One region of the Thalassotalea sp. SU-HH00458 genome, then DNA from elsewhere that is predicted to be linked to it. Evidence: predicted binding sites of a transcription regulator. Region 1 holds the regulator's gene; each other region holds the start of a gene.
The links. Region 1 encodes FNR, which switches genes on or off when oxygen is low (the NO sensors DNR and NnrR bind a similar motif). Its sites were predicted from a motif close to TTGATCTAGATCAA; they were not measured.

Region 1 (5,009 bases):
AGTTATTTGAGACGTATCTGTTTTATTGACAACGTCACTATATAAAAATTTATCAATAAATTCCTGAATTTCGTCACATTGCCATATTGTTGCCACATTTGTTTATTGCATTGCCATTATTGTGACCTTTTAATGGCATTTTTACTTGGTTTAATAAAGTCATCACAAAGAAGCGAAGACAACGCTTAAATTTTAACTTTAACTAACTATCAATAATGGTGGCATTATGAAAAATTCAACTTTAAATCAAGTGACGATAAAAAAAACTTGCTTAGCATGCTTTGTAGCAACCTCATTAATTTCAACACCCTTAATGGCAAATGATGATGTAAAAACGAGTGAATTGACTAAAGCAGAGCAACATAAACAAAACGAAAATATTGGCTTTGGAAGTGGTCTTGTATTAGGGGCTGTAGTAGCAGGGCCAGTAGGGGCTTTTGTTTCAGGGATCCTAGGTGTGTTTACAGCAAAACATATCAATGTCAGTAATGATAAAGATGAGTTAGTAGTGCAACTTTCAAAAGAACAGAATAACCATCAACTTGCCCTAGCAAATTATCAGCGAAAAATGGAGCAAATTGAACAAGAATACCAAAATGAATTACTCGCATTACAAAACAGTCAACACAATACAACACAATTACAAGCTGAAAACTTATTAATGAGTTTACAATTTTCAACTGGGTCAAGTGATATTCAACCGCATTATCAAGGTCAAATTGATTCGTTAGCGAGTTTACTCAAGCAAGCGCCTGAATTGATGATTGATTTATCAGGTTATACCGATTTACAAGGTAACGAAGCGCTTAACCATGCCTTATCAATTGCTCGAGTCAATGCGGTTAAACATGCTTTAATAGATAAAGGAATAACAGCTGAACGCATCAACTTATTTGCTTATGGAGAAGAGTCTCCGGTTGTCGCTAATAATCAGCAAGAAGTTAGTTTTTATGATCGACGCGTTGTTATCAAACTTAAAACTAGTCATGATTCAACAGGAGAGTCTTTAAAGCAACAACAAATGGTGGGAAATTATTAACGCTAATTCGAAGAATCATGGTACTAGATAGCGGTAAAGTCACAAAGAAAACCAAGACGTTATTTTAATAGCCTATTACGTCAATATAGAGCGACTATTTTTCAATAGTGGCTCTTTTTCTATGGTAAATAAATTATCTTGTATTCGACAAATTCTTTTTCATTTTGACAGTCATAACATGATTATTAACGTGTATAAAACAGCCATTAACGCTAAAAATCATTTCTGAAAATTGAATGGACGTGCTGTCGGGAAATTTTACATAAGTAAAAGCATAATAATTCCACCTTCTGTAACTTTATGATTCTTAGTGAATTACTGGGATGGCATCTTTTATGCTTTCTAATATTTTTAACGTACTTTTAGCCATACATAAATACCTTTCATTTTTGATGAGAAGGGATTAAAAGGAAAACTCAAATGAAATACAAATTTCTGAAAGGCTTAGTTACTAGCTTTGCATTGGCCATTAGTTGTACATCAAATGCAGCATTAATCTATGGTTCAGATCCCATAAGTGCAGGTACACCATTAACCGTGTTTGATACTAATACAGGCACAACTACCGTTTTAGGTTCGAGTCTTTGGAATTTAGGCTTAGCCTTTGATAATAGTAACTCACTTTTTGGGATAAATGGTACTTCTGTCTATTCAGTTGACATTAATAATGGCTCAACCTCACTTATCGGCAGTGGACTTTGGCAAGGGAGTTCAGAGTCAGCAACCTTTGATTTAAATAACAACTTGTTAAGCGCTACCAGTACTGGTTTATATAGTATCAATACCTCTAATGCGGCGACAACTTATTTAGGAGCATTTGTAGGGCATAGCTCATACGATGGAATATCAGTTGCAACAACCAATGTAGAAACTATTTTAGGAACCTTTCTTGCAGGTTCTATCTTTGCTGTTGACTCTGGTCAATTGTATGTTATTGATCCTAATACACTAGTTTCTACTTTTTTAATGTCTGCACCAGCAAGTGAAACGATCGCTTTTGATGCCAATGGGAATTTATATGCTAATGACTATACTAATGGTTATTATCTTTTAGATCTCGTCAATCAAAATCATACATTTCTAGGGGGAAGTGGACATTTTGGCTCTGCTGTATATGGCGCATACTCTCCTCAAACAGACGTTCCTGAACCTTCAACACTAGCTATTTTTGCTTTGGGCTTAATAGGGTTGGCTTTCCGTAAATTTAACCAAAAAGGTTAAATATTTACGTGGTAATGTAAAACACTGATCAATTAGATCAGTGTTTTTATTTTTAAAGACAAACAACACCATATCTAACGTTGATGTTGAGCCGTTTTGGGCTGTTATTTTAAATTGTCTCCATCAGAATCAATCAACATTAGTCTGTTAAAGTTCTTTCATCACTTTTGTTAATTAATTTTCTTGATAAATATAAAAATAAAAATAAATATTTTTACTGAAAAAATAAGCCGCTTTGCTATTTCAGCAAAACGGCCCTAGTAGATAAAACAAGCAATGTGTTACCTTGTTTGCGTATTAAACTTATTATTTAATACATTGATAAAATGGTCTTTAACATAAGCGTTAATTTGCAAGTGGTGAAACATATCCATCCGGTTTTAAGGCTAAAACATCACAGTTTAAATTATCAATTAAATGTTCAGCAGTATTCCCGATCAGGGCAGCGGATAATCCTGTTCGGCCAATAGTACCTAAGATCACTAATTCTGCATCTAATTCGTCTGCCAGCCTGACAATGATATCTTCTGGTAAACCTTCTTCCACATGGGTGTGCTCTTTACTGATTGCAAACTGTTGAGCATGCTCATCCATCGCTTCTATATGATGACTTAACATGGATTCGTTGTATTCGTTTGCATTAAATTCAGGGATCTCAATTGCGATATTAACGGGAGTGCCAGGGAAAGAGTTGACCAAATGAACATTTGCCTTGATCAATTTTGATAGATTGATCGCTTCTTCTGTGATTTTTACATTTAAAGATTGATGCTCTGCTTCAGCACTGCCTACATTGAGTGCCGCGACAATATTGCCATTCATTGGCCATAAATGATCTTTCACTAATAAAACAGGACAGGGACATTTTCTTAATATATGCCAATCAGTTGGCGTGAATATGACTGATTTTAATTTATCGTGCTGATGTGTTCCTTTAATGACTATGTCATAGCCATTATTTAATACTTCTTCAATAATGGGTTCAAAAGGTCTATTGTGCCAAATTACTTTAGTATCTATTGCAATATTATCGTGCGGTAAAACGTTAATTAACTCATTCAACCATTGAATACGATCATTAATTAATGAGTTGCGCATAGCTTCACGCTCATCGTTTGACAGCATGGTAGTCATCTCATAAGAAAAATCATATATCGAAAGGAAAGCTGTGATGGTGGCCTGAGTTTGTTTGGCTAATTCAATTGCTCTTTTTAAGGCTTTTTGATCTTCAGTGGTTGGATCTATGATTGCTAATATTTGATGATACTTTTCCATATTCGCTCCAGAATAACTCATGTTAATGATTTACTATCAGTATAGTTATATTCTTATATAACACATAGTTGAAGATTGTTTTAAATCAATAAATTGGTCGTTTTGAAGGAAAAGTTAAGCAAGCAAATACTTTGCAGATGTTTGAGATATATTTACGCAAGGCAAAAGTATGTGGGAGAGTGATGTGCTGCTATAGCGCAGCACAATCTTCAAGCTTATCGCTGTCTAAAATTGTAATAAGCTTGCCATCAACTTTAATTAAGTCATTTTTATTGAATCGATTTAATAACCGACTAATTGTTTCAACCGTTAAGCCGATATAATTGCCAATATCACTGCGAGTCATCGTCAACCTGAACTCAGTGGCTGATAATCCCCTAGCGTGATAACGGGCGCTTAAGGCACATAAAAATGTAGCAAGACGCTGCTCAGCATTCTTACGGTTCAATAAAGTTAACATTTCTTGATCATTTTTAATTTCAGAGCTCATCATACGAAGGATTTGCTTTTTAAGCTTTGGCATATGATTAGATAAATTATCTAAGGTATTATAGGGGATTTCACAAACCATTGAAGTTTCTAATGCTTTTGCAAAACTCGGATGTTCAGACTCTGCTATGGCATCAAACCCTAATAAATCTCCTGCTAAATGGAAGCCGGTAATTTGTTCTTCACCACTTTCGTTTACCGTAAACGTTTTGAAAGTGCCAGAGCGTATAGCGTATAAGGACTGCATAGTTTGACCATCTTGAAAAAGCTGCTCACCTTTATGGATAGGGCGTTTCCGGTCAATGATTTCATCAAGGGTTTCTAACTCTTTTTCATCAAGAGAATACGGTAGACAAAGTTCACTGATGCTACAATTTTGGCAATGAATATGTTGTTGTGATGCGCTTTGATTCTTGTACATATTTTCCTTAACATCTAAGTTAATTATCCACTTCGAGTATGGTATTAGAACATTTGTGTATATGCAAATTTTAGCGTCAAGATACCATAACTTATTAGTAATAACGCCATAGTTTTTCTAAAATAATTATTTTGCATTAATAGCTTTATAAAAGTAAAACCAAATGAAACCGTCAATAACGCAGGTAAAGTACCAAGCCCAAAAAACATCATGATCAAACCTCCTTTTATTGCGTTGCCGCTGGCTAAAGACCAGGTTAATGTTGAATAAACTAAACCACATGGTAACCAACCCCATAAGGTACCTAAAAGGAAAGATTTCTTTACACTCTTTATCGGAATTATCTTTTTACTTAAAGGCGATAAGTGTTGCCAAAGGTGTTTACCAATTACTTCAACTTTTGATATCCATAATAACCATTGACCAATGTATAATCCGAGCAAGATTAAAAAAATACCGGCAATAATTTTTAAAGTGACAATAGGAAATCCTAAGTGTTTAATTGCGAGTGAGCCGGTTAAACCTGCGATAGCACCTATCAAAGAATAAGAAAATATTCGCCCT
Region 2 (5,009 bases), on a different contig from region 1:
ACCAGCTTTGCTATTAGCGCATAATGACACCCTCATTTTACTTAATCACAACTTGTATCTTGAAAATCCTGAAAAAATTGTTGAGGCCATTAATACTGAGCTAAAGTCACACTAAACGATTAGCATGACTTAAGCTCAGTCATTCACTTGCTGACGCTCTTTGAACCTAAGTACTTATTGAAACACTAATTCCCCGTTTTCAACTACCACGTTAATGGTTGTATTCGATGAAAACTCATTTGACAATATTTTATTGGCCAATGGGTTTTCAATGAGTTGCTGAATAGAACGTTTTAACGGTCTAGCGCCAAATAAGGGATCAAATCCAGCTTCAGAAATTAACGCAAGCGCCTCTTGTGAAACCTTTAACTCGAGACCTTTATCAGCAATCCGTTTAGCCAAAGATGAGATTTGAATACTTGCAATTTCTTGTATTTGCTCTGACAGTAATGGATGAAAGACCACCGATTCATCGATACGATTAATAAATTCAGGCTTAAAATTATTGCTCACTTCCATCATGACTTGAGCTTTCATCGCTTGATATTGACTATCATCGGAAAAGCTTTGAATAATTTCAGAGCCAATATTAGAGGTCATAATGACGAGGGTATTTCTAAAATCAACCGTACGACCTTGGCCATCCGTTAATCGACCATCATCAAGTACTTGCAGTAAAATATTAAAAACATCGCTGTGTGCTTTTTCAATTTCATCTAATAAAATAACTGAATAGGGTTTACGACGAACCGCTTCGGTTAGATAGCCACCTTCTTCATAGCCAACATAACCGGGAGGTGCTCCCACTAAGCGAGCAACCGAATGTTTTTCCATAAACTCAGACATATCCACTCGAATTAAGGCGTCTTCACTATCAAACATAAAATGAGCTAACGCTTTAGTTAATTCGGTTTTACCAACCCCTGTTGGCCCTAAAAATAAAAACGAGCCTATCGGCTGATTTGGATCAGAAAGGCCGGCACGTGAACGTCTTATCGCATTTGAAATAGATACCACGGCTTCAGATTGGCCGATAACACGCTTGTGTAAATCTTCTTCCATTCTCAGTAATTTATCCCGTTCACCTTCCAGCATTTTTGAAACAGGAATACCTGTAGAGCGACTTAACACATCAGCGATTTCAACATCAGTAACTTTATTTCTCAATAAACTCATCTCATGCATTTCAGCTTGAGTGGCTAAATCAAGTTGCTTTTCTAATTCAGGAATACGGCTGTACTGCAATTCCGCCATTCGGTTGAGATCTCCACTTCTGCGCGCAGCATCAAGCTCTATGCGTGCATGTTCAAGATCGGTTTTAATCGCCTGCGTACCATGAATGGCGGCTTTTTCTGACGTCCAAACTTCATCTAACTCATGGTACTCTTTTTCTAAGTCAGTTAATTGCTGAGTGATCAAAGCTGAACGCTTCAATGATGAATCATCGGCGTCATCTTCTAACGATTTTTGCTCTAGCTTTAACTGAATGATTTTACGATCAAGCTTATCTAATACTTCTGGTTTAGAGTCCATTTGCAAACGAATACTTGAAGCAGACTCATCAATTAAATCAATCGCTTTATCTGGAAGTTGTCGATCACTAATATAACGATGTGACAAAGTTGCCGCGGCAACAATCGCAGGATCGGTAATTTCTACTTTATGGTGCAGCTCATAACGCTCTTTTAAACCGCGTAAAATAGCAATGGTATCTTCAACACTTGGCTCATCGACCATTACTTTTTGGAAACGGCGTTCAAGGGCGGCATCTTTTTCAATGTATTGACGATATTCGTCTAAAGTGGTGGCACCGACACAATGTAAATCACCTCGGGCTAATGCAGGTTTTAACATGTTTCCTGCATCCATGGCGCCATCGGTTTTTCCGGCCCCAACCATAGTATGTAATTCATCAATAAATAAGATGACTTGCCCTTCTTCTTTTGCAAGTTCATTGAGTACAGCTTTTAAACGCTCTTCAAACTCACCTCGGTATTTTGCCCCCGCAACCAATGCCCCCATATCGAGAGACAATACCCGTTTATTTTTTAAACCTTCCGGTACTTCATGATCAACAATACGTTGCGCCAGCCCTTCGGCAATTGCCGTTTTACCGACACCGGGTTGACCAATTAAAACGGGATTGTTTTTTGTCCGGCGTTGCAAAACTTGAATAGTGCGGCGAATTTCATCGTCTCGGCCAATCACAGGATCTAATTTACCCTGCTCTGCCCGATCGGTTAAATCAACCGTGAATTTATCAAGTGCTTGTCGAACATCTTCAGCATTTTGATCGTCAACCTTTTGACCTCCACGGACATGTTCTATCGCATCTTTAATTCGTTGTTCAGTTGCGCCAAGTGTTTTTAAAATTTGACCTAACTTGCCTTTATCTTCAAGAGCAGCGAGTAAAAACATCTCTGAAGAGATATACTTATCACCTGACTTTTGCGCATATTTATCACATAAATTCAGTAAGTTCCCCATGGCAGAAGACAATTGCACTTCGCCACCTGCACCAGAAACTTGGGCTAAATCATTAATCACTTTTTCAACTTGGCTTCTTAATGAAAAAACATCAACACCCGCACTTTTTAATAACGGGAGTGTACTGCCATTGTTTTGATTTAATAACGCCAACATTAAATGTACTGGCTCAATAAATTGATGGTCTTTACCTAATGCAATGGATTGTGCATCTGAAATTGCCACTTGAAAAGATTGAGTAAAACGGTCTAAACGCATAAATATTCCTTACAGCCATATCACTGGACTTACGATTAATCTTAATTAAAATTTATGGGCGATTAATAATAATTCAAGCACTTTAAGAAGTTTTAAATTGCCATTTTGATTTAAATCAAGTTATCTCGACAATATATTACAAGGGAGTGTTGCATTATTTTATACAAATAATTGAAGCCATTCTGCCCGTCTTTTGCTCTCTTCGGTAAGAGTAATAACGGTCATTTTCAGCATAAGTGCAATGGGAATTAACCGAAAAATGATTCACTCCTAACTCAGTTAATTGTAATCGAGCTAGCTTTTGTAGATCAGCGAGCCACTTATTGGCTTGCTGGTTTTGTCGATGTTCAATAAATGCAGAAGAAAAATTAGCATTTACTTGTTCAAATTGCTGCTTAACGTCGACACCTACTTCGAAATTTTCTTGGCGAATACAAGGGCCTAACCAAGCAACAACCTCATTGTTATCGCTATACATATTACCTAACGTTTCCTTGATTATTTCACCGGCTAATGAACGCCAACCAGCATGTATGGCGGCAATTTCCGTGCCTTGCTTGTTTGCTAATAAAATGGGTAAACAATCCGCTGTCATAATCGCTAACGCTAATTTCGGCGTACGAGTGATAACCGCATCGGCTTGAATAGAAGTACTGACATTTTTAACGGTAACTACATGATTACCATGTACTTGTTCTAACCATTGTATCGCGGTGTTTTGCGGTAAATAGTTGAGTAATTCCTGTCTGTTTTCTAATACCTTTTGGGCATCATCAGCAACATGTAAACCTAAGTTAAAGTATTCAAAAGACTTTGGACAAGCGTTTTTTGTACATGAAGATGAAAATGAATGTTGTTCTATAAAGGGATGTAAACGTGTAGTTTGAAATGCCTGAATGTGGTCAACAGGCATTTCAACTGTATCAAAAGCGATATTATTTTTAGGGTTTAGATTAAAAATCTGGTGTTTCATTCAACTTAGAATCTTCACGAAGAATATTAGTTAATGCCACCATATCTTGCGGAATTTCAGCATGCCAAGTCATTTGTTCGCCAGTAATAGGATGAAACAACGATAACATAGCGGCATGTAAAGCTTGGCGTTTAAACCCTTTCAATACTTCTCTTAATTCAGCAGTCGCATTTTTAGGAGGACGAGGACGACCTCCATATACCGGATCTCCAACCAAAGGATGAGTGATATGCGCCATATGAACACGAATTTGGTGAGTACGTCCAGTTTCTAGACGTAAACGTAAACGGGTATGTAAACGAAATTTCTCCATAACCCGATAGTGTGTTACGGAAGGACGTCCTGAAATAGTCACCGCCATATGAGTGCGTTTAGTTGAATGTCGCCCAATAGGTTCATCAACAATGCCTCCGGCGGTCATAATACCACTAGCAATAGCTTCATACTCACGAGTGATTTCACGCGCTTGGAGTGATTCTACTAAATTGGTTTGCGCTGCAATAGTCTTAGCGACCACCATTAAGCCTGTTGTATCTTTATCAAGGCGATGCACAATACCAGCTCTAGGAACTACATCTACCTGAGGACAATGATGTAATAAGGCATTTAAAACTGTGCCGTCAGGATTACCCGCGCCGGGGTGAACAACTAAACCAGCGGGTTTATTGATCACTAAAATATTATCATCTTCATAAACAATATTTAATGGGATGTTTTGTGATTTAAAACGCTCTTCAGCCTCAACCTGAGTTTCAATACTGATCGTTTCACCACCGTACATTTTTTCTCGCGCTTTGGTTAATACTTCACCATTGACTTGAACGTGACCGGCTAAGATCCATTCTTTTAATCGTGAACGCGAATATTCAGGGAACATTTCCGCAATGGTTTGGTCGAATCGCTTACCTAAACATGATTCAGGAACGATATCTTTGTGTTGAATTTTTTCAGCCATTAAAATCTCTATTAATTAGCACTGTGCAAGGTTTGATTGCTAGGTTAGAATGCCAGTGCTTATTTTACCTGTTTGATAAATCAATTACACCAAATAATTACGTTGGGTAACTGAAACAAGTAAACATTTTATTTTAACGAACATACCAACCAGTAAGTAAGGTTAGTATTATAACGTAGTGATACCAAGGTCTATGGACAAACTGATAATTAAAACAATTTTTTTAGTACTCATATTAACTTTAATGGGTTGTTCTTCATCTGAAGAAACTGAATTAGATAAAGTGCCAGATAAATCTGCACAAGCCTTATTTACCGATGCGAGAGAAGCTTTAGA
Region 3 (5,009 bases), on a different contig from region 1:
TACCTGGGGTATCTTTTTTGTTGCTGTTGTGGCTTTTTAGCAAAAATAGGCACCAAAAAGATTGGCATCGCATTCACTTATACCGAGCACTCCAATTTTCAATTCTTGCCGGTATCTTACTGGTGTTAATTCCTGTGCTTGTTGTATACGGTGGTAATACATTTGAAGCATCAGTAATGGTTATGTTAGTTTATTTTGTCACCATGCATGCTTTATTGGTGTTATTAGGAATGCTCAATATCTCTCGTGCGATGGCAAAAAAACTGCCCATTTATTGATGTAGCATAATGAAATCCTACTTTTCTTAACATAATTTTATACATCCCTAAAAACTTGATTTCCATCAAGTTAAATATTCTCACTGACGTTTATTATTCAGCAGCTTTTATTACTAATTAATAAGGGAAATACCATGTCAGAAAGCTTTACGAAAGGTATGGCTCGGAATATTTACTATGGGGGAAGTGTCTTCTTCTTCTTAATATTTTTGAGCCTCACTTTCCATACAACAAAAGAAATGCCAGAGAGAGACAATCGTGTCAATCTTACCGAGTCTGTAGCGCGGGGTAAGGCGTTATGGGAAGACAACAATTGTGTAGGTTGTCATTCTTTAATTGGTGAAGGTGCCTATTTCGCGCCTGAATTAGGTAATGTTTATATTCGCCGCGGTGGTGGAAATATTGATGCTTTCAAAAGCTTCATGAGAGGTTGGATGAACGCACAACCACTCAATATTCCTGGTCGTCGCCAAATGCCTAATTTTCATTTAAATGATCAACAAATTGATGATTTAGCTGAGTTTCTGAAGTTTACAGCAGAAATGGACGTTAATGATTGGCCACCAAATGATGAAGGGTAAGTAAGATGAGTACTTTAAAATTTCAATCTCAAGCCGTTGCAAAACCTTATTTTGTATTCGCACTAATCTTATTTGCAGGTCAAATCTTGTTTGGTCTGATCATGGGGTTACAATATGTTGTTGGCGACTTTTTAGCTGGCGCTATTCCTTTTAACGTTGCACGTATGGTTCATACTAACCTACTGATTGTTTGGCTATTATTTGGCTTTATGGGCGCAGCTTATTATTTAATACCTGAAGAAGCTGAAACAGAACTTCATAGTCCTAAACTGGCTATCGCCTTATTTTGGGTTTTTGCGGCAGCTGGAGTGTTAACTATATTAGGTTACTTATTAGTGCCTTATTCAACGTTAGCGCATATCACAGGCAATGAATATTTCCCAACGATGGGACGTGAGTTTTTAGAACAACCCACCATTACCAAAATAGGTATTGTTGTTGTTGCATTGGGCTTCTTATTTAATATAGGTATGACCATATTAAAAGGCCGTAAAACAGTAATAAATATGGTGCTTTTAACTGGTTTAGTTGGTCTAGCGGTTTTCTTTTTATTCTCTTTCTATAACCCGGCGAATATTGCCCTAGATAAATATTTCTGGTGGTTTGTTGTTCATTTATGGGTTGAAGGCGTTTGGGAATTAATCATGGGGGCAATATTAGCGTTCATCTTAATCAAGACGACGGGTGTTGATCGCGAAGTCATTGAAAAATGGTTATATGTCATTATCGCTATGGCACTAATCACCGGAATTTTAGGAACAGGCCATCACTTCTATTGGTTAGCTACTCCTGAGTATTGGCAGTGGGTAGGCTCTATTTTCTCAGCGTTAGAACCATTACCATTCTTTGCTATGGTGCTATATGCCTTTAACATGGTGAATCGTCGTCGTCGAGAACACCCGAATAAAGCCGCTACTTTATGGGCTTTAGGTACGGCAGTAATGGCATTTTTAGGCGCAGGTGTATGGGGTTTCTTACACACATTAGCACCAGTAAACTATTACACACATGGTTCACAAATTACCGCAGCTCATGGTCATATGGCTTTTTACGGCGCTTACGCCATGATAGTCATGACGATTATTTCGTATGCAATGCCTAAGATTCGCGGTATTGGCGAAGCCAACTGTAATCGTGCACAAGTATGGGAAATGTGGGGCTTTTGGTTAATGACTGTCGCTATGGTTTTCATCACACTGTTCTTAACCGGTGCTGGGGTATTACAAGTGTGGTTACAACGGTTACCAGAAACAGGTGAAGCTTTAAGTTTTATGGCAACACAAGACAAACTGTCTATTTTTTATTGGTTACGTGAAATAGCAGGGGTGTTTTTCTTAATCGGGTTACTTGCATATTTTAGAAGTTTCTTCGTCAAAGAAAAAACCGCTTAAATCATTGTTCGCTTATAATTTAACTCAAGCTCATCAGTTGAGTTTGAGTTAAATTTTTCATTAAGCCATGGAATATCAATGCTTACTTTAAATTTTACTGTAGAAGGCGAGACAATGAATGATCAATTACCCGTAAAACGGACAAAGAAACGTAAGTTACAAAAAGTAGCGACTTTTATTAGCTATGTTGCTATTTTAATTGCTATCGCATGCGCAGCTTTTTTATTGATGGTTGATGCAGAAGAAAAAGTGATGCGAGCCAGTCTAGGTGCCACCAGTTTTTTCTTTTTTATGGTCGGGTTAGTACTTCACACCATCGGCAATAGCGACTTACCAGATTTAACAATAAAAAAATAATTTTTGCCGCTAAAATCCTCTCTCTATTGATGTATATCACATAAATCTTCTTTACTTATTGTTACAGTGATCACATGTTTTACTGATTAATTAACAGGTTTTTATGGAAGAGTGGGTTGGCGAGCTTTGGCATAAATATATCACGCGTAAAGCAAGCACAAGTTTTGCTGATGCTAAAGTTAATTTTTCACAAGTCAGTAAATCTATCGGTATGGTTTATCGCGCACTTGGCGGTGAACATATTAAACGTGTGGAAGCCGCAACACCTCGTGATTATCTTGTCAGACGCACTATTCTTCAAAAAATATCAGGTGAAAACAAACAAATTAGTTTGGCATGGCAAGACGAAGATAGCCTTCGATTACCTGAATCTTTAGCCGTATTTCCCTCCACTGAATTAAATTATGACCTTTATATATGGTTAGCGGTTCTTGCTGCTAATCATCATGGAAAATTTCAGCATTGGGCTAATGATAATCAACGTTTAGTTGTGAAGGTACTCAAAAAATATCCGGCCATGAAACCGCGTTATCAACGATTAGCACAAGCGACGGTTGATATACGACCAGTTTTTGGCAACCTCCCAGACAATGAACAAGCCATGGAAAAGTCTATCATTGAGGCGATATTATCTCCAGGTTCAGTCAGTCATTTTCCGATCGTTAATTTTGCCCCGCAAGCGGTCCATTTGTGGCTATACCCGTCGGCGCATGTTGATCCTCAACTTTTACCTGAGTACCAAGAGAAAGATGATTTAGCGCAAGGGAAAGAAAAAACGAAACCATTAGCTAAGAGTGCGGCTAGTAGAAAAAAGGCTGAGCGCATTGACTCACCAGAAAATCGAGATGGCATGATGATTTTTCGTTTAGAAAGCATGTTTTCATGGAGTGAGTTTTCAAAATTAGACAGAGGGACTGACGATACCGAAGAAGAAGATGAACAGTATCAGAGCGTTGCAGAAGATCTTGACCAAATTTCATTATCTCAACAACAAAACCAAAAAAGTGCTTCGATAAAAATTGATCTTGACCTCCCTTCCGCATCAGAAGATGACTTTCCCATAGGGGATGGCATTTCCTTGCCAGAGTGGCATTATAAAAAACAGCAACTCGAAGCGGATCGTTGTTTGCTCCAACCTATGCTCCCAAAAGGTGCCATGCCACAAAAACTGCCAATAAAATTGCAAAAATCAGCAAAAATCATTCAAAGTCAGTTTGAACAGATGCGTAATCTACGTTATTGGTTGAAAGGACAAGCCCAAGGTGAAGAATTAGATTTAAATGCCTGGTTAGATTTTCATGTTGAAAAGCAAATATCTGCCACTCAAGAAAAAGGACTCTATCAAAGTTTTCTTGGCAATAATCGCGATATATCGACCTTGTTGTTAGCCGATTTATCCATGTCTACCGATGCATACCTTGATAATGAAAACCGGGTCATAGACGTCGTTAAAGATTCGATGATGTTATTTGCTGAAGCATTAAACAGTGTCGGAGATAATTTTGCTATGTATGGTTTTTCTTCAGTAAAAAGAAGCCATGTAAGATTTAGTTTATTAAAAAACTTTAATGAAACATACAATGATGACATTCGTGGCCGAGTTCAAGCGATCCGACCTGGTTTTTACACCCGCATGGGGGCTGCAATTCGTCAAGCCACTCAGGTGATTCACGAACAACAAAACAGTCAAAAACTATTATTGATTTTAACTGACGGTAAGCCCAATGATATTGATTATTATGAAGGCAGGTTTGGTATTGAAGATACACGTCAGGCGGTTAAAGAAGCAATAAAACTCGGTATCAAGCCATTTTGTATAACCATTGATGTAGAAGCACAAGACTACCTACCTTATTTGTTTGGTAGTGATGGCTTTACCGTTATTTTAAAACCTTCGCAGCTGCCTTTGCGTTTGCCTCAGCTATATCATCAATTAACGAGTCATTAATATGTCAAATAAAATGGTTACTTGCTTGTTTTGCCAGTCGATAAACCGTCTTGACGTTCAGCAAGAGACATCAAAAGAATATGGAAACTGTATTAACTGTGGCATGCCGCTAAGTAAAGAAACTCCCAATAGTACCAGCGCCAGAAAAAAACGTTTTCTCCCTTTATTCTGGTTTGTAGTTATTTTTTGTTTAGTGATGATCTTTTATTTACCCAGATAACTTTATTCCTGAAAAATATATAAGACGTAAAACAAGCGAGAATACATCACGCCCGTTAAAACCAAGTATAAAAAAACCGCCTAAACAGACGGTTTTTCGTGAATATCTATCTTGTATGATTTTAACTTTGATTGGCTAATTTACACGCGTCGGTAATTTTATCCCACTGGCCATTTTCTACCCAGCTTTTCGGTGCAACCCAGCTACCTCCAATGGCAAAACAATTACCTAACT
Region 4 (5,009 bases), on a different contig from region 1:
CGTTGCCCACAAAATCATTGTTTTGATCTCGCCAAAGAAGGCTATGTCAATTTATTACCGGTGCAATTTAAACATTCTAAAGAGCCTGGTGATAATAAAGCGATGGTTAATGCCCGTAGAGCTTTTTTAGAACAAGGCTATTATCAGCCTTTACTAAATAAGCTCTTAGATATTTATCACACTTATGGACAAAAAACGGCGAATCTATTTGATGCAGGCTGTGGCGAAGGTTATTACACTCACCAACATAAAACCGAAGAAAACACAGTCTATGGTATTGATATCGCAAAAGAAGCGGTAAAAAAAGCCGCCAAAAAGTATCAACAATGCCATTTTAGTGTCGGCACTTTGTCGCAATTACCTTTCGAAGATAACTTTTTTGATTGGATGATTTCAATTTACGCACCTATCTTAGAACAAGAGTTTACCCGTGTCCTTAACAAGCAGGGTTATTTTTTAACGGTTACGCCTGCTCAACGTCATTTAATGGAATTAAAAGAAAAAATATATCAAGAAGCAAAAGAGCATGATGTTGAACGACAACCTATTGAAAAATTAAGCTTAGTTCATCAAGAAACTTTATCTTACTCGATGCAGTTAAAAACAGGTGACGATATTTTAAATTTATTGTCGATGACTCCTTTCGCATTTAAAGCCAGTGAACAGGTAAAGCATCACTTAGCACAGTTACACAATTTTCAATGCCAAGCCGACTTTCTTATTTGCCTATATCAAAAGAACTGTTAAGTTCTGCGCTATCTTTACTTAGGCTATTTAATGATCCAACGATTCTCGGAAAGCAATAAACTCTTCATAGAAAACAGCGCAGTTTCGGCAATTTTCTTCTCCTTGATAGTGTTTTTACTATAGTCTTTTATTTCTTTGGTAGATTATTTTCTGTCGATATTACTCAAAATACTCACCCAATATTACAAACGCTATTTTCTCGCTTATGGCGCTATGGTGATCTTAGTCGAAAATGGCTTGTTTAATTTCAATATACTCACTTAGCAACAAAATGTCTTAAGCACAGCTATCAGTGCAGCATTATATTTCCTTGTATCTTTTATATTTAACCCAAAAAGAACAGTTAACCCTGCATCATTGACAACAAAAAAAAAGCGTTAATCTCAATAGATAAACGCCTTTTAAACTTTTCAAAAAATGTAATTTTATACAGAATATTTAAGAGCTGTGGTGGGCTCCAGAATAACTAACATTGAGTAATTTAGCTAAATCGAAATAACGTGGTTTTTGCACAGAAAGCTTAATATTGCCTCCGCTTTGATTAATTTTAGCCACGCCTTCTTTATACCAGGTTGCTAATGCAGGAGGTAAGAATTTATCGGCTTTTACACCTAACATGACTAACGCTTGAACGGGAATACTTAAAATAAAAAAAGCATAAACAATTGATTGTGGTAATTGTTGAATACCACCTAAATAAAGTTGCATGATAAAAACGAATAAAGCTACACCGGGTAAATAACGGCATACTAAACGACTGACTTGAATAGCTCGGTACTCTTCAAAATAACTCGCTAATTCAACTTTTTCTGGCCAAAGCTGTTTGTACTTCTGACCTAACTTGATAATTTCTACTACATTCATAGGCGCACACTATAACAACTATTAATTAAAAGATAGTATAAACTTTTTACATAGTCTAAATAAAACCCAAGAAAATAAAAATATTGTAGTAAGTCAAACTTATATAAATTAAAAGCGTCTATACTCTAATTACCTTACTTAAATCCCTTAAAATAGATGCAAAACAATATATTAGTAATTAACTGTGGTAGTTCTTCTTTAAAGTTTTCATTAATGAATCCCGTCAATGGTCAAATCATCCTTGCAGGCCTTGCTGAGTGTTTATTAACAGCAGAAGCGGTTATTACCATCAAACATCAAGAGAAAAAAATATCCATAGCCTTATCTGATCCTTTTGATCATGAAGTAGCAATAAAGTTTTTAGTGGACTATTTAACCGAACATCAATTGAAAAAAAGCGTTTATGCCATTGGTCACCGTGTTGTTCATGGCGGAGAAAAATACAGTCAGCCGACGTTAATTGATGAAGACGTTAAAATCAGTATTGAGCAACTATCAAAGCTCGCCCCTTTACATAACCCTGCTAATTTACAGGGGATACAGGCAGCCGAAAAAGCATTTAAACAAACACCACAAGTTGCAATTTTTGATACAGCATTTCATCAAACTATGCCTAAGAAATCGTATTTATATGGTTTGCCCTATCATTTTTATCAAGATCATGGCATCAGAAAATACGGCTTTCATGGCACAAGTCACTACTTTGTTTGTAAAGAAACCGCCACCATCCTTAAAAAACCAATAGAGCAATGCAATATTATTAGCGCACACCTGGGTAACGGATGTAGTGTAACAGCCGTTAAACAGGGTAAAAGTGTTGATACCAGTTTAGGCCTAACCCCGCTTGAAGGGGTCATGATGGGCACACGCAGTGGCGACATCGATGCCGGCGTAATTTTTCATCTGGTGGAGCAACTCGGCTATAGCCTAGAAGAAGTGAATAATATCCTAAATAAAAAAAGTGGCTTACTTGGCGTTTCACAATTAAGCAATGATTGTAGGACAATAGAAGAAGCGGCCAGTAATGGCAATGTACAAGCAACACTCGCACTTGAAATATTCAGTTATCGTATCGCAAAAAGTATTGCGTCTTTTACCTGTAATTTCACCTCGTTAGACGGTTTAATTTTTACTGGTGGCATTGGTGAAAACTCTATGTTCATTCGCTCATTAATTTTATCGCAACTTGCCCTGCTCAATTTCCATGAAGATAAACTTGCCAACGAAACCATGCGATTTGGCAAACAAGGCAATATTGCTCAAAGAAACTCGACTCCTTGTTGGGTGATCCCAACAAACGAAGAATGGGTTATCGCGGAACAAACCTATCAACGATTAAATCAGGAGCAATAAGATGAGTCGACGTATCATGTTAATTCCCGTTGGTTTTGGGGTTGGTTTAACCAGTGTAGCTTTAGGTTTAATGCATGCATGCCAACAAAAAGGCATTAAAGTTGGGCACTTTAAACCAATCAGCCAACCTTCAAGAAACATCCTACAAAATAAAAATCACGTAGTGAGCCTGTCTCAAAATACTAGCTCGATACCTCTAAGTTATGTTGAGGAACAAATGGGTGAAGGACATCATGATGTGGTACTTGAACAATTAGTGGCGAATTTCGACCGTTTCAGTAAAGATTATGACTTAACCATAATAGAAGGTTTGATCCCAACGACACGCCAACCATATGCAGGAAGAATTAATAGAGACGTTGCACAAACCTTATCTGCAGATATTATTTTAGTAGCGTCCCCGGATAATGACTCTCCAGAAGAATTTGAAGATCGCATAGAAATGAGTGCAGGAACCTTTGGCGGTATTAAAAATAAGAAACTCATTGGCTGTATTATCAATAAAATTAACTCTCCTGATAAAGACGAATTTGGCCTTTTACCAAGAGAGCACGAATTTACACATGACACCAATAGTGTTGACTGGCAAAACTTAGCCATCTTTAATGCAAGAAACTTTGACTTACTCGGCAGTATTCCTTGGGAAATGGATCTCATTGCTCCAAGAGTTATCGATATTTGCGATTATTTAGAAGCAAAAGTGATCAATGCTGGTGATATTGATCATCGGAGAGTTCGCAGTATTAGTTTTTGTGCTCGTAGTGCGGAAAATTTGATGAGTCACTTACAACCCAGTCGCCTTATTGTGACACCTGGCGATCGAACAGATATTATCATTGCAACCTGCCTTTCTGCTATGAATGGGACGAAAGTTGCAGCGTTGTTACTGACGAATGGTTATCAACCTAACGAACAGGTGATGCAATTATGTAAACAAGCTTTTCTAACCGGCCTTCCCGTACTTTCTGTACCATGGGATACGTGGCAAACATCTCGTTACTTAATGAATTTTAATCCTGAAATTCCACAAGATGATTGTCAGCGCCAAGACCGAGTTAAACAATATATCGCGGATAATATATCTCCTCAATGGTTAACTGAATTATCAAATCAAGCAACAGAACTGGAGAAGTTTTCGCCGCCAGCATTTCGCCACAAATTAACTGAATTAGCTAAAAGTGCGAATAAATTAATTATTCTACCTGAAGGCACCGATGTACGAACAATTAAAGCGGCTGCAATTTGTGTTGAACGTAATATCGCTCGATGCCAATTATTAGGGAATAAAGACACGATTCGCACGATTGCCGAACAACAAGGTATCATGTTACCACCGGGCTTATTAATTACAGATCCAAATACAATCAAAGACAACTATGTGGCGCCTTTAATGGAACTGAGAAAACACAAAGGGCTCACTGAAGTTGTAGCTAAACAAGAGCTCAATGATAACGTTGTACTTGCCACTATGATGTTACAACTCGGTCAAGTCGATGGTTTAGTCTCCGGCGCCGTTAATACGACCGCGAATACAATTCGCCCTGCACTTCAACTAATAAAAACCGCGCCCAATAGCAATTTAGTCTCATCGATCTTTTTTATGTTGCTACCAGATCAAGTGTTGGTTTACGGCGATTGCGCCATTAACCCAGAACCAAATGCCGAGCAGTTAGCCGATATCGCTATTCAGTCTGCTGATTCGGCTAAAAGCTTTGGCATTGACCCTAAAGTTGCGATGATTAGCTACAGTACCGGCAATTCAGGCAAAGGAGCGGACGTTGAAAAAGTGATTAAAGCAACCGCTTTAGTTAAAGAGCGTCGGCCAGATATAATTGTTGATGGTCCATTACAATATGATGCTGCCATTATGGAAAATGTTGCCAAGAAGAAAGCCCCTAATAGCCCTGTTGCCGGTAAAGCAACGGTTTTTGTTTTCCCTGATTTAAATACCGGTAATACAACGTATAAAGCGGTACAGAGATCAGCCGATTTAGTCAGCATTGGTCCCATGCTTCAAGGCATGAAAAAACCAGTAAATGACTTAT

Region 2: clpB (ATP-dependent chaperone ClpB) is a predicted target of FNR. The motif match lies at 2,851-2,864, and genes of this name have one in related genera.
Region 3: ABXH06_RS01475 (nitric oxide reductase activation protein NorD) is a predicted target of FNR. The motif match lies at 2,634-2,647, and genes of this name have one in related genera.
Region 4: ABXH06_RS06305 (acetate kinase) is a predicted target of FNR. The motif match lies at 1,695-1,708, and genes of this name have one in related genera.

The regions. Positions count from the first base shown of each region.
Region 1 is NZ_BAABWW010000013.1:28,418-33,426, reverse strand. Features, by position in the region: gene pdsO (sortase-associated OmpA-like protein PdsO) at 227-1,039, shown strand; gene ABXH06_RS16735 (PEP-CTERM sorting domain-containing protein) at 1,460-2,260, shown strand; gene uspE (universal stress protein UspE) at 2,606-3,535, opposite strand; gene fnr (fumarate/nitrate reduction transcriptional regulator Fnr) at 3,726-4,445, opposite strand; gene ABXH06_RS16720 (sulfite exporter TauE/SafE family protein) at 4,490-5,009, opposite strand, start outside.
Region 2 is NZ_BAABWW010000008.1:156,815-161,823, forward strand. Features, by position in the region: gene ABXH06_RS13575 (hypothetical protein) at 1-115, shown strand, start outside; gene clpB (ATP-dependent chaperone ClpB) at 175-2,745, opposite strand; gene pgeF (peptidoglycan editing factor PgeF) at 2,900-3,718, opposite strand; gene rluD (23S rRNA pseudouridine(1911/1915/1917) synthase RluD) at 3,699-4,673, opposite strand; gene ABXH06_RS13595 (outer membrane protein assembly factor BamD) at 4,867-5,009, shown strand, end outside.
Region 3 is NZ_BAABWW010000001.1:320,155-325,163, forward strand. Features, by position in the region: gene ABXH06_RS01455 (hypothetical protein) at 1-278, shown strand, start outside; gene ABXH06_RS01460 (c-type cytochrome) at 413-859, shown strand; gene ABXH06_RS01465 (cbb3-type cytochrome c oxidase subunit I) at 865-2,250, shown strand; gene ABXH06_RS01470 (hypothetical protein) at 2,329-2,607, shown strand; gene ABXH06_RS01475 (nitric oxide reductase activation protein NorD) at 2,711-4,555, shown strand; gene ABXH06_RS01480 (DnrP protein) at 4,557-4,775, shown strand; gene eda (bifunctional 4-hydroxy-2-oxoglutarate aldolase/2-dehydro-3-deoxy-phosphogluconate aldolase) at 4,897-5,009, opposite strand, start outside.
Region 4 is NZ_BAABWW010000003.1:233,935-238,943, forward strand. Features, by position in the region: gene rlmA (23S rRNA (guanine(745)-N(1))-methyltransferase) at 1-747, shown strand, start outside; gene yfbV (terminus macrodomain insulation protein YfbV) at 1,186-1,611, opposite strand; gene ABXH06_RS06305 (acetate kinase) at 1,768-2,964, shown strand; gene pta (phosphate acetyltransferase) at 2,966-5,009, shown strand, end outside.